Regions from separate parts of the Xenorhabdus bakwenae genome, predicted to be linked through region 3. Evidence: predicted binding sites of a transcription regulator. Region 3 holds the regulator's gene; each other region holds the start of a gene.
What was found. The regulator PurR, encoded in region 3, represses purine synthesis genes. The targets are predictions, from matches to a motif close to CANGCAAACGTTTGCNTG.

Region 1 (4,653 bases), 710 kb from region 3:
ACTATGTCACCTCTGGCAATATCGTTGCTGGTAGCCCACGTATCGTTAAAGACATTCTGTCTGAAATGCGTGAAGAATTGACTGAAGCATTGAAACGTTAATTCGTTATTATTGAATAAATATAATTTGAGCAATGTTATTTTTAGGGCACCTCTCGGGTGCCCTTTTTTTCTTATTTTCGTTTTTTGTTAGTGCGAAAGTGGATGGGCTTCAACTTTTGGTCTCAGGAACAGGGCGGGCAACGCAACCAGCGCCATCACCCAAAATATGCCACATCCTATCTGCTCATACATGAAACCCGCAATCATACTCATGACGGCAATACCGCCTCCCATAGCTAAAGCAGAGTAAGTTGCCTGCAACCGGATGATTTCGTTTTCTTTTCTGGCACCAATAAAACGCATCGCTGCCAAATGGCAAACGGTAAAAGTACCACAATGCAGGATTTGAATAATAATCAGCATCGATAATTCCGTTGAGGTTGCCATGAGTCCCCAGCGGACAACCCCACAAATTCCCGACAATAACAGCAAATTACGGGCACTCCAACGACGGAATAATTGCTTGCTAAAAGTAAAGATAATAACTTCAGCCACCACTCCCAACGACCAGAGATAACCAATAGTTGATGAGGAATAACCCGCTTGCTCCCAATAAATGGAACCAAAACTGTAATATCCCGCATGGGCAGCCTGCAATAAAGTTACACAGAGTAAAAACTGCCACACTGATTTTTCAGATAAGAGTTCTTTAAAAGAAACGGCATTGGTATTGGCGGCTTTAATCTTACCTACCGGCATGATGGAAGGTTTCAACATCATTCCCAGTAACATAGCTGTAACGCTGAATAGCAAAAGAGCCAGAATGATATGGTGTGTGCCAAATAACTCGTGGCCAACCCAATGATTCAAACTATCAGACGATATATTCCAGCCAAAATTCAGACTGCTGATTGAGAGATTGATACCATTGGCAGACATCAATATGCCCGTCAACGACGAACTAATCACAAATGCAATCGAACCCCAGACCCTTACTTTGCCATAATCAAAGGTAAACTGCTTTTGCCATGTTCCCGCCAACGCATCTGATAAGGGAACTAGTGGTGAGAAGAATAAGTTGAAACCAACCATAATAAAGAAAAGCCATACCCAATAACTACCGAATGCAAAACCAACAGCGAAAAGTAATGCCAGTAATGAGAGGAGACGCAATGCATTAATTAATTTAGCGGGGTTTTTTACCGTAGGTGAGATAACCAGGCTACCGACAAAACGAGCTACCATGCCAACACCTAGCAAAACACCTATCATTGAGGCATCAATGCCTTCACCTTTTAACCAGACAGACCAAAAAGGCAAAAATATACCGTAGGAGAAAAAATAGGTGAAATAGCCCAGGCCCAACCAAAATGTCGATGGAACAACCATCCGAATGCCCCCGTTTTTGATACAAAAAACCCGCTCAAAACTAACGTTATGAGTCGGGCTTATTACTAAACTACATTAAACTACATTTTATTTAAATTAGGCATAAACAGGATATTTTGCGCAGATGTCCAATACTTTTTGCTTAACACGTTCAATGGTTGCTTCATTATTGATGTTATCCAGCACATCACACATCCAGCCCGCCAGCTCGCGAGATTCGGTTTCTTTGAAACCACGACGGGTAATTGCCGGTGTCCCGATACGGATACCAGAGGTGACGAATGGGCTACGCGGATCGTTAGGCACACTATTTTTGTTCACCGTGATATTCGCACGTCCCAAGGCCGCATCAGCATCTTTACCCGTAATGTCTTTGTCCACCAGATCCAGCAAGAACAGATGGTTTTCGGTTTCCCCAGAAACCACTTTGTAACCACGTTGCTGGAATACGTCTACCATCTCTTTCGCGTTCTTGGCGACTTGTTGTTGGTAAGTTTTGAATTCAGGTTCCATCGCTTCTTTCAATGCAACTGCCTTACCGGCAATCACATGCATCAACGGGCCACCCTGGGAACCCGGGAAGACAGAGGAATTCAGTTTTTTGTAAAACGCTTCATCGCCACCCTTCGCCAAAATCAAGCCACCACGTGGGCCAGCCAATGTTTTGTGCGTTGTGGTTGTCACAACGTGTGCATGAGGTACTGGGTTTGGATAAACCCCAGCGGCAACCAGACCCGCTACGTGGGCCATGTCAACGAACAGATAAGCACCGATTTCATCCGCAATTTCACGCATCTTCGCCCAATCGACAACGCCAGAATACGCAGAGAAGCCACCGATGATCATTTTAGGCTGATGTTTTTGCGCTTGATGACGAATATCGTCGTAATCGATTTTGCCATTTTCATCAATACCATAAGGCACGATGTTATAAAGTTTACCAGAGAAGTTAACCGGGGAACCGTGAGTCAGATGGCCACCGTGCGCCAGGTTCATCCCTAAAACGGTATCGCCGGGTTTTAGCAGTGTCATATACACCGCCGCATTTGCCTGAGAACCAGAGTGAGGCTGGACATTAGCATAATCTGCACCAAACAGTGCTTTTGCGCGGTCAATCGCAAGCTGTTCAACTACATCGACATACTCACAGCCACCGTAGTAACGTTTACCCGGATAACCTTCCGCATACTTGTTAGTAAGCTGAGAGCCTTGTGCCTGCATGACTCTTGGGCTGGTGTAGTTTTCAGAAGCAATCAATTCAATGTGTTCTTCTTGACGACAAACCTCCTGTTCCATCGCTTGCCACAGTTCGGGATCGTAATTCACAATATTCATTTCACGCTTTAACATTGGGTTCTCCTGACTCAGCTACATCTCTTAAAAAATACCCCTGAGGGCCAGAATGTCACACAGTGTAAACTCTTTTTATCGAATGAGATAGTCTTGACAAAACAAATTACGCAAACGTTTGCTTCATGGGTTAGTGGTCGACTAGCCGTTAAATAACGGATTGTTTTGCTAATGATTACGGATTTATTACTGATATTTGTGATCCTGATCGGGAACAGCAATGACAATACCCCTATTTTTTTGATTTAAAGAAAGATAATCCTCTTTTCTTGGGCTGATATATTCCCAAACCCTATAAGTTGCATTTAAAATACAATTTATAAATTTCAGCATTATGTGAGAAAAATTCAGGAGATCCCCATGCTAGATAATCAGGTTATCGCAACCATAAAATCGACCATTCCACTCATTGTCTCTACAGGCCCTAAGCTCACTGCGCATTTTTACGAACGTATGTTCAAACACCATCCTGAATTAAAGGATATTTTTAATATGAGTCACCAGATCAATGGTGATCAGCGTGAAGCCCTTTTCAGTGCCCTTTGTGCTTATGCTGCCAATATCGATAACCTGTCGGCACTCTTACCTGCCGTAGAAAAAATCGCCCATAAACATGCCAGCCTCAGTATTCAACCTGAGCATTATCAAATTGTAGGTACGCACCTGCTGGCAACCATTGATGAACTGTTTCATCCCGGTGATGAAGTACTCTCCGCCTGGGGAAAAGCCTACAACGTATTGGCTAATGTCTTTATCAATCGGGAAGAGGAAATCTATCAGGGCGGTGAGTCTCTGGAGGGTGGTTGGCGTGATCTGCGTCAGTTCCGTGTCAGCCGAAAACAACCACAAAGTGATGTCATTACTAGCTTTGAGTTTGTGCCTGTTGATGGTGGCAAGGTCATGGATTATAAGCCGGGGCAATATTTGGCGATCTATGTGGAAGATCCAACTCTTGAAAACCGTGAAATTCGCCAATATTCACTGACCGCCGCGCCAAATGGCACCAGTTATCAAATTGCCGTCAAGCGTGAACCTCAAGGCAAAATTTCAAACCATCTGCACGATAAGGTACAGGAAGGGGATATTGTGATGCTGGCTGCACCACACGGTGATTTCTTCCTTGATGTGCAATCTGATACGCCAGTGACGCTGATTTCTGCCGGAGTTGGTTTGACACCGATGATGAGTATGCTGCAATCCCTGCATAACCAACACCATGCGGGTTCAGTCAATTGGTTCCACGCCGCAGAGCATGGCGGCCACCACGCTTTCGCGGATAAGGTGAATGAAATTTCCCAGTCCATGCCTGATCTGTATGCACAAGTTTGGTATCGTGAACCCAGAGACTTCGATCAGAAAGGCGTAAATTATCAACATACCGGGCTTATGGATTTGTCTCTCGTGCGAGACGCAATAACGGTAGCAGGGATGCACTTCTATTTCTGTGGACCTGTGGCTTTCATGCAACATATCGCCAAACAGTTGCTGGCAATGGGCATTGATGAACAACATATCCATTATGAATGTTTTGGCCCACATAAAGTCATTTAGTACGGTTTCCCTGATACCCCCGAATGCTGGATAAGAAATTGAACTAAAAGCCTGTTCCAAGAGCAGTATCTTAGACCAATAACATACTGATCTAAAAAGGAACAGGCGATGGACAAAATAGGGGAGCAATTTTGTCTCGACAACAAGTGTCGTCGGTAAGAGTGTGAGCGGGCATTTTGAGAACTCATTTAGATAAACGAAAAGCCATTTTGTTAAAATAATTTAAACTAAATTATTCTACTTATGATTTGATTATTTTTTAAAAATGTTACTGCACTCACATAATCATAAATATTAGAGTTTATTCCTATTGTTATTTTTA
Region 2 (4,653 bases), 790 kb from region 3:
ACATCACGGATGGTAAAGAAGTTATTCAACGACTTGGACATCTTCTCTTTATCCACCATGACCATGCCTGAATGCATCCAATAATTGACGTAAGGACCCTCATGGGCACAAGTTGATTGGGCAATTTCATTTTCATGGTGCGGGAACATCAAATCAGAACCGCCACCGTGGATATCAAAGTGATGACCCAGCGTCTTGCCGTTCATGGCGGAACATTCAATATGCCAGCCTGGACGGCCAGCCCCCCACGGAGATTCCCAACTCGGCTCACCCGGTTTGGACATTTTCCATAATACAAAATCCATTGGGTTACGTTTTACATCTGCCACTTCAACACGGGCGCCAGCCTGCAATTGTTCCAAATCCTGGCGGGAAAGCAGGCCATAATTAGGGTTGGTGTCGATGGAGAACATAACGTCACCATTAGCGGCAACATAAGCGTGCTCACGCTTAATCAGCGCTTCCGTGATGGCAATGATCTCTGGGATATGTTGCGTTGCACGAGGTTCTAAATCCGGGCGTAGGATATTCAATGCATCAAAATCGCTGTGCATTTCTGCCAACATACGTGCGGTCAAATCGTCACAACTTTCATTGTTTTCGATGGCGCGTTTAATAATTTTATCATCCACGTCAGTGACGTTACGGACATAGGTCAGATCATATCCCAGATAACGCAGGTAACGAGAAATCACATCAAATGCCACAAATGTTCGGCCATGACCAATATGACACAAGTCATAAATGGTGATGCCACACACGTACATGCCCACTTTCCCTTCGTGAATCGGCCTAAATTCTTCTTTTTGACGGCTGAGAGTATTGAAAATTTTTAGCATCAGTGGGTTTCCGTAAAAATTATGTACGTGTAATAAAATCAAATAAATTGACTGATTATAGGCTTCTTTATCAGCAAGATAAATAAATGAGAATAGAGAGAAGCCAGATCAGACATTTCACCTTGATATGCAATGCTTTGCAAGCGTCATAAACCGTCTTGTTCTGATACTTTCCCTGAGTACTGACTCAAAATCTGAGATATGATATAACAGCGGTTGTTCAAAACCCCCTATATAGGGTCAATCAAAACTATTACTAGGATTTTTATTATGGTGACTTTCCACACCAATTTTGGCGATATCGTAATCAAAACATTCGCTGATAAAGCACCTGTAACCGTTGAAAACTTCTTGAGTTATTGCTCGGAAGGTTTTTATGATAACACTATTTTTCACCGTGTTATCAATGGCTTCATGATTCAAGGTGGTGGCTTTGAACCTGGCATGACGCAGAAAACAGCTAAAGCGCCTGTCAAGAACGAAGCCAACAATGGCCTGAAAAACAGCCGTGGCACCCTCGCTATGGCACGCACCAATGATCCACACTCTGCAACTGCCCAGTTCTTCATTAACGTTGTCGATAACGATTTCCTGAACTTCCGTTCAGAGCACCCGGATGGATGGGGTTATTGCGTATTTGCCGAAGTCGTTGAAGGCATGGATGTAGTTGATAAGATCAAAGGTGTTTCTACTGGCCGCAGCGGTATGCACCAAGATGTACCACATGAAGATGTGATCATTGAACGTGTCACTGTCAACGAATAATTACCGTTAGAGAATCATCGCTACATGAGTACACTGTTTATTGCAGACTTGCATCTCAGTGAACAAGAACCGGCAATTACTGCCGGTTTTCTGCGTTTTTTACGTGAAGATGCAATCCACGCTGAAAGTCTTTATATTCTCGGTGATTTTTTTGATTACTGGATTGGTGATGATGATCCCAACCCATTGCATACTAAAATCGCCCGGGCCCTTAATGAACTGAAACAACAAGGTATTCCCTGTTATTTCATTCATGGCAATCGTGATTTCTTGCTCGGCTCCCGTTTTGCCAGAGAGAGCGGCTTGATTCTGCTGCCACAGGAAAAAGTACTGGAGTTGCACGGTAAACGTATTTTGATTTTGCATGGCGATACGCTATGCACCGATGATATCAACTATCAGCAGTATCGTAAGCGAGTACATACTCCGTGGATACAACGGCTATTCCTGCTTCTTCCTTTATTTATCCGTTTGAAAATTGCCGCCAAAATGCGAGCAGGTAGCCAATATGCCAACAGCCAAAAATCTTCATCTATTATGGATGTCAATCAAGAGGCCGTTACCGAACATTTTAAAAAATATCAAACAGATTGGATCATTCACGGTCATACTCACCGCCCAGCAATACACGATATTCAGATTGGCGATAAGACCATGCATCGCGGTGTATTAGGGGCATGGCATGAGCAAGGTTCAATGTTCAAAGTTACAGAAACGACTATTGAGTTAATATCCTTCACCTTCTAAGCGCCTTGCTTATTTTGTAAAAATCGATAAATCAAACGACGCAAACGTTTTCCTCATGCTATTAGCATGATATGATCCGCCGTCTGAAATTTCATCTTTGTTCTGGTAGACACCCAATACAGGAGCATCTGATTTATGACGTCCAGCTCTGATCCCACAATAGCTATTACCCCAACAATGACTTCTCCAACAGAAATAGAACCCCAAAACCACGCCAAAATCGCCATTGTCATGGGTTCTAAAAGCGATTGGGCAACCATGCAACATGCAGCCGATATCCTGACCGAACTCGCTATTCCTTTTCGTGTTGAAATTGTTTCGGCACACCGAACGCCAGATAAGCTTTTTCGTTTCGCAGAACAAGCGCAAGAAAATGGTTTTGATGTGATTATCGCGGGTGCAGGTGGAGCAGCACATTTACCGGGGATGTTGGCAGCTAAAACCTTAGTGCCTGTGTTTGGGGTACCGGTACAAAGCGCGGCGCTTAACGGTGTTGATAGCCTGTATTCTATCGTCCAAATGCCAAAGGGCATTCCGGTTGGTACACTGGCTATCGGTAAGGCAGGAGCCGCAAATGCCGCATTGTTGGCGGCTCAGGTGCTGGCGTTGCATGACAGTGTGCTGTTTCAACGTTTATCAGATTGGCGCAGTGAACAAACTCAGGCTGTCTTGGATAATCCAGATCCACGGGAGGATGCATGAAGCCTGTTTGTGTATTGGGAAATGGTCAGTTAGGCAGAATGCTGCGTCAAGCCGGTGAACCGTTAGGGATCGCTGTTTATCCTGTTGGGTTGGATGCCGAACCGGAGGCAGTGCCCTACCAAAGCAGCGTGATCACCGCAGAAATTGAGCGTTGGCCCGAAACCGCATTAACCCGCGAGCTGGCTCATCATCAGGCGTTTATCAATCGTGAGATTTTTCCGCAACTGGCGGATCGTTTGCCACAAAAACAGCTCATGGATACGTTGGGTTTGTCAACCGCGCCGTGGCAACGGCTTTCCTCTCCCGAACAATGGCCACAGCTATTTGCAGAGTTAGGCGATTTTATCATTGTCAAACGACGGACTGGGGGCTATGACGGGCGTGGTCAGTGGCGTATCCGGCCGGGTGATGAAACAACGCTTCCACCTGAAATTTACGGTGAATGTATTGTGGAACAGGGTATTCCGTTTTCGGGGGAAGTCTCGCTGGTAGGAGCCCGCAATGCCAAAGGTGAATCAGTATTCTATACTTTGACTCACAATTTGCATCAGGAAGGTATTTTGCGTACCAGTGTTGCTTTACCTGATAATAGCGCCGGTAAGCCGTTTCAACAGCGAGCCGAGCAGATGCTATCCACCATCATGCAGCACCTGAACTATGTTGGTGTTATGGCGATGGAGTGTTTTATTGTTGGCGATAATTTGCTGATCAATGAACTGGCTCCACGGGTTCATAATAGTGGTCACTGGACACAAAACGGCGCTTCTATCAGCCAGTTTGAACTTCACCTGCGGGCGATCTTGAATCTTCCTATGCCACAACCTGAAATCTTTGCACCATCCGTCATGATCAATCTGATCGGCACAGAGGTGAATCCCGCATGGCTGAATTTGCCGCTGGTTCGTTTACATTGGTATGAAAAAGAAGTTCGTCCTGCACGTAAAGTAGGCCACTTAAATGTTATCCATGCAGATAAAGGGACATTGGAAAAAACGTTGCAAACATTAGCCTCGCTATTACCAACAGAATACCAAAGCAGCCTTAAATGGGCACAAGATAAATTAAGTTGATCAATTGCCAACTAAAGAAAGTGGTAGTGATTAAAATAAGCTACCACTTCCCGATTTGGTTAACGTTTATTGCTAATAATCAGTGTGCTAAATCCATTTGATAATACGCTCTCTTTACCTTGCACAAGGCCTAATCTCTTCTATTAGATATCCCGTCGGCTTTCCAGTTGCAGCTTTGTTGGCTACGCTCGGTCACATCGTTATCTATTCTGCCGGAGATTCGTTCTCTTGCTGTCTCGCTGCATCTTTAAATCCATAGGTGATAACCCTGAAATGCTCGATTTCAAACCCGAATTGCATTATGACTTAGGCAAAGAATTAGGCTCTCAAGCCGGTCATTTGTGGACTAGGATTGTCGTGAATTCCGTCAAAAATAAATACAAAATCAGAGATACGTCGGGTTTTCACACCAATCAATTTAGCTATGGCGTGTTTATTCGATACAGCTTTTTCTCATAAACACATAAAATAGTGCCGCTTTTAATCGTTTATATCCTTGATGGAGTCACAATGTCCATTCAACACGACAA
Region 3 (4,653 bases):
CTAATTTTTCTACCGTGAACTTTATATGGCAAATTTTTGCCATGATTTGCAGCAATTGATCATCAGTTATTGTCATTCCAACTGACTGTATCTAATCCATGTTAAGTTCAGTTCTGCACCAGTTCGCAGCTTAATAACATCTTTTTCCCTGTTATTTAGCAGAAAAGTTGTTAAGATAATTATCAAAATAGTAACACGATAATAAGCTTAAATTTGCCCTGCCCATGGTTAGTGTCTAAGCCATGGTTTGCGGAGCCAAAAACCCGATATTAAAAAGGAGCATGCAATGTCTTTTGAATTACCAGCATTACCTTATGCCAAAGATGCCCTGGAACCACACATTTCTGCAGAAACTCTGGAATATCACTACGGCAAACATCACAACGCTTATGTTGTAAACCTGAATAATCTGATTAAAGAGACTGAATTTGCCGGAAAATCGCTGGAAGAAATTATCAAAACCTCTGAAGCTGGCATTTTCAATAACGCAGCACAAGTTTGGAACCATACTTTCTACTGGCATAGCCTGTCACCAAATGGTGGTGGCGAACCCACTGGAAAAGTTGCAGATGCTATCAACAATGCCTTCGGTTCTTTTGCTGAATTCAAACAGCAGTTCACCGACTCAGCCCTGAAAAACTTTGGTTCAGGCTGGACTTGGTTAGTCAAGAAAGTTGATGGCACTCTGGCTATTGTTAACACGTCTAATGCAGCAACCCCACTGACTGGCGAAGATAAACCAGTACTGACTGTTGATGTTTGGGAGCACGCATATTACATCGATTACCGCAATGCACGCCCCCAATATTTGGAGCACTTCTGGGCTCTGATCAACTGGAAATTTGTTGAGGAAAACCTGGCTTAATAAGATTCATTCTCATACTAACCTGAAATAATAAGGGCGGGTTTTCCTTTATTCGCGGAATTCCGCATGCTGGAGAACCCGCCCTTAAAGTAAGTGGGACTACACATTCTTCGTTTAGATCTTGATCAGATCAGACAGAGGCTTGCCAGAAAAACAATCATGATTAATGCACTACAGGCAGCCAACAATCCCAGCTTCAGATCTGTATCCATAGAACATCCTCAATGTGAAAATTAAGACACCTCAACATCCTAAATTTTAAGCAGTTATTTCCCATATATCGAAAAACCATACCGCGATATTTAATCCATACTCTTTATAGCATCGATTATTGCTTTCACTTTTGAGCTAGATCAGACAAAATTCAAGGTTTACCGCTAAATTATTGTCAACCATCACCCTGTATATAAATATATTGGCAAACGATTAACAAATAGCTATACCCGACAAGAAAGATAAAGGGTATATAAATTAGACCAGAAGGTCAGGAGTCCTTTTTTCATGGCAACGATTAAAGATGTGGCTAAACGCGCTGGTGTTTCGACCACAACCGTATCCCATGTTATCAATAAAACCCGTTTCGTCGCCGAAGATACCAAGGCCGCAGTTTGGGCCGCTATTAAAGAATTGAACTATTCTCCCAGTGCCGTTGCCCGCAGCTTGAAAGTAAACCACACCAAATCCATTGGATTGCTGGCAACATCAAGTGAAGCACCATACTTTGCTGAGATCATAGAATCGGTTGAAAATAGCTGCTATAGCAAAGGTTATACACTGATTTTATGTAATTCTCATAACAACCTTGATAAACAGAAAGCTTATCTCGCTATGCTGGCGCAAAAACGGGTAGATGGTTTGCTGGTAATGTGTTCAGAATACCCTGAGCAACTTTTGAGTATGTTGGAAGGCTATCGTAATATTCCTATGGTGGTCATGGATTGGGGAGAATCCAGAGGTGATTTTACCGATGCAATTATTGATAATGCCTTTCATGGTGGTTACCTAGCTGGCCGTTATCTCATTGAACGTGGTCATCGTGATATTGCATCTATTCCGGGACCGTTGGCAAGAAATACCGGTGGGGGCCGCCACCAAGGTTTCCTCAAAGCACTAAAAGAAGCCAATATCGCTATTCGGGATGAATGGTTTGTACAAGGTGATTTTGAGCCGGAGTCCGGTTATCAAGCCATGTATAAAATCCTGAATCAAAAACATCGTCCAACTGCTGTTTTTTGTGGTGGAGATGTCATGGCTATGGGAGCGATTTGTGCAGCCGATGAGCTGGGATTGCGCGTTCCACAAGACATTTCAATCATCGGTTATGATAATATTCGCAATGCTCGCTATTTTACGCCAGCATTAACAACCATCCATCAACCCAAAGAGCGTTTAGGGCAAATGGCCTTTTCAATGTTACTGGACAGGATCGTCAATAAACGTGAAGATGCACAAACTATCGAAGTCCACCCACGCCTTGTTGAACGGCGCTCTGTTGCAGATGGACCTTTTATCGATTATCGCCGCTGACCATTAATTTTCTTGCAGCCATTCGGCATTAAGCGTTTCGCTATCCCCCAGATAATCTAGTAACCAGCTTAATGCCGGTGAATGGCTTTTTTGCGACCATGTCAAGCAGCATGGACTGTCAGGCAATGGTTGCTCAAGTTCAAGTGTCATCAGCTTGCCTTTACGGATCAGCGGTAGAGCACGGTGTTTGGGCACCATGCCTACACACAATCCATCCATTAAGCAACTTAATCCAACATCCCAATCGGGAACAATCAGTCTCCGTTGATTATCCAAAGCCCATGTATCACGTTTAGGTAAGCTGCGGGCAGTATCTTCAAGACATAAACTGGGATAAGGCCGCATTTGTTCATCATTCAATTTTCCCGATATTACTGCCAGTTCATGTTCAGGGCTGGCTACACACAGCCAAGGCATAAACCCCATATCCCTGAAGCTATACCGCTCGCCCACGGGGGAAGCACGTGTCGCTCCGATGGCGACATCCACTCGTTCATCCACCAAAGCATCCCATACGCCATTGAAAACTTCAGGATAGACAAATAACTCAATATCTGGAAAATGGCGATAAAAATCCAAAATTAGCCGACGCGTTCGCTCTGGTTTTACGACCTGATCAACCGCAATACTAAATTGCCCCCGCCAACCGTTGGCAACCTGTTGGCACTGGTGCCGAGTGTGATTCATTTTTTTGATAACAGAACGCGCTTCTTTGACAAAAATTGCCCCCGCTTCCGTTAAATCAACGTCACGGTGACGACGTTCAAACAGAGGTATTGCCAGCCATTCTTCAAGCTGTTTTACCGTATAGCTGATAGCAGAAGGCACACGATGAAGTTCTGATGCAGCTGCGCTGAAACTTCCTGTTCTGGCAACAGCATCAACGACTTCCAGAGAGTATTCAGACCACATATATCTTCCTTTCAATTTTTTTCACGGCATGGTGCAAATATTACCGTTTCACAAGTAAAAATCATGCTATATAAAATAAGCCAACTATTTCCTTATCCACTACAAAACCTAATTATTAACACAATGACAACAAATAAAAACGCCATTCCATTTATGTCTTATCTCGCAGGCTTAAGCATGTTAGGCTATTTGGCCATTGATATGTATCTACCCGCTTTTGACACAATGAAAGCAGAATTAGGTACATCCACTAATGCCATCAGTGCGAGCCTTAGCATTTTTCTTGCCGGATTTGCTTTTGCCCAGCTTTTATGGGGTCAATTGTCTGACCGTTTAGGCAGAAAACCTGTTCTTATTATCGGCCTATCCCTGTTTTCCATTAGTTGTTTAGGTATGCTTTGGATTACAGACCCGATCCAGTTACTGGTATTGAGATTTATGCAAGCGGTTGGTGTTTGTTCTGCTGCGGTGACCTGGCAGGCTTTAGTCGTCGACAGATATGATGTAGAACGTACCAAACGTGTTTTTGCCATGATCATGCCTTTGGTTGCTCTTTCCCCGGCTCTTGCGCCTTTGTTGGGCGCATGGTTATTGACGCATAATGGTTGGAGGATCATTTTCCTTGTTTTAATGATCGTAACGATATTGCTGTTAATACCAACATTTTTTCTGACCAACAAACGCACCAATATCGAAACCCACGCCAATAAAAAGGCAGTTTCTTTCTTTACGTTATTAACTTCCCCAGTTTTTAACGGAAATGTACTGATCTATGCATCTTGCAGTGCAGGTTTTTTTGCCTGGTTAACGGGTTCACCAACAATTTTGAAAGATATGGGTTATGATCCTACCGATATTGGCTTAAGTTATATTCCCCAAACTCTGGCATTTATGATTGGCGGGTATGGTTGCCGTATCTTACTGGAAAAAGTAAAAAGTGAAACAGTATTCCCATTTCTGTTGGTGGGCTATGCTGTAAGCATGATCATTATTTGTTTGATTTCCATATTAAGTGAACCTTCATTTATAGCCATTCTTATTCCTTTTTGTGTGATGGCAGCAATGAATGGTGCATCCTATCCAATTGCAGTAGCAAATGCTCTGTCTGTTTATCCACAGAATAGTGGTAAAGCGGCTGCATTACAAAATGCCCTGCAATTGGGCCTCTGTTTTGTTGCCAGTATGATCGTTTCTCTATTTATGGAATACCCTCTTTTATCGACGACGACAATCATGGCGCTTACGGTTGTTCCCATGACTATCGGTTATTGGCTGCAAAAACAAGGTGTTGAAAAGAGTCACCAAGCATAAATACAATAATTTCCCAAAAAACATAATAGTTAATAACA

Region 1: glyA (serine hydroxymethyltransferase) is a predicted target of PurR. The motif match lies at 2,888-2,905, and genes of this name have one in related genera.
Region 2: purE (5-(carboxyamino)imidazole ribonucleotide mutase) is a predicted target of PurR. The motif match lies at 2,389-2,406, and genes of this name have one in related genera.

The regions. Positions count from the first base shown of each region.
Region 1 covers NZ_CP119194.1:77,720-82,372, reverse strand. Annotated here, with positions in the region: gene suhB (inositol-1-monophosphatase) at 1-101, shown strand, start outside; gene PXH59_RS01005 (3-phenylpropionate MFS transporter) at 189-1,430, opposite strand; gene glyA (serine hydroxymethyltransferase) at 1,527-2,780, opposite strand; gene hmpA (NO-inducible flavohemoprotein) at 3,141-4,331, shown strand.
Region 2 covers NZ_CP119194.1:4,022,947-4,027,599, reverse strand. Annotated here, with positions in the region: gene cysS (cysteine--tRNA ligase) at 1-839, opposite strand, end outside; gene ppiB (peptidylprolyl isomerase B) at 1,110-1,604, shown strand; gene PXH59_RS19860 (UDP-2,3-diacylglucosamine diphosphatase) at 1,629-2,351, shown strand; gene purE (5-(carboxyamino)imidazole ribonucleotide mutase) at 2,529-3,053, shown strand; gene purK (5-(carboxyamino)imidazole ribonucleotide synthase) at 3,050-4,123, shown strand; gene PXH59_RS19845 (MFS transporter) at 4,634-4,653, shown strand, end outside.
Region 3 covers NZ_CP119194.1:783,772-788,424, reverse strand. Annotated here, with positions in the region: gene sodB (superoxide dismutase [Fe]) at 287-865, shown strand; gene purR (HTH-type transcriptional repressor PurR) at 1,367-2,392, shown strand; gene punR (DNA-binding transcriptional activator PunR) at 2,396-3,304, opposite strand; gene punC (purine nucleoside transporter PunC) at 3,428-4,615, shown strand.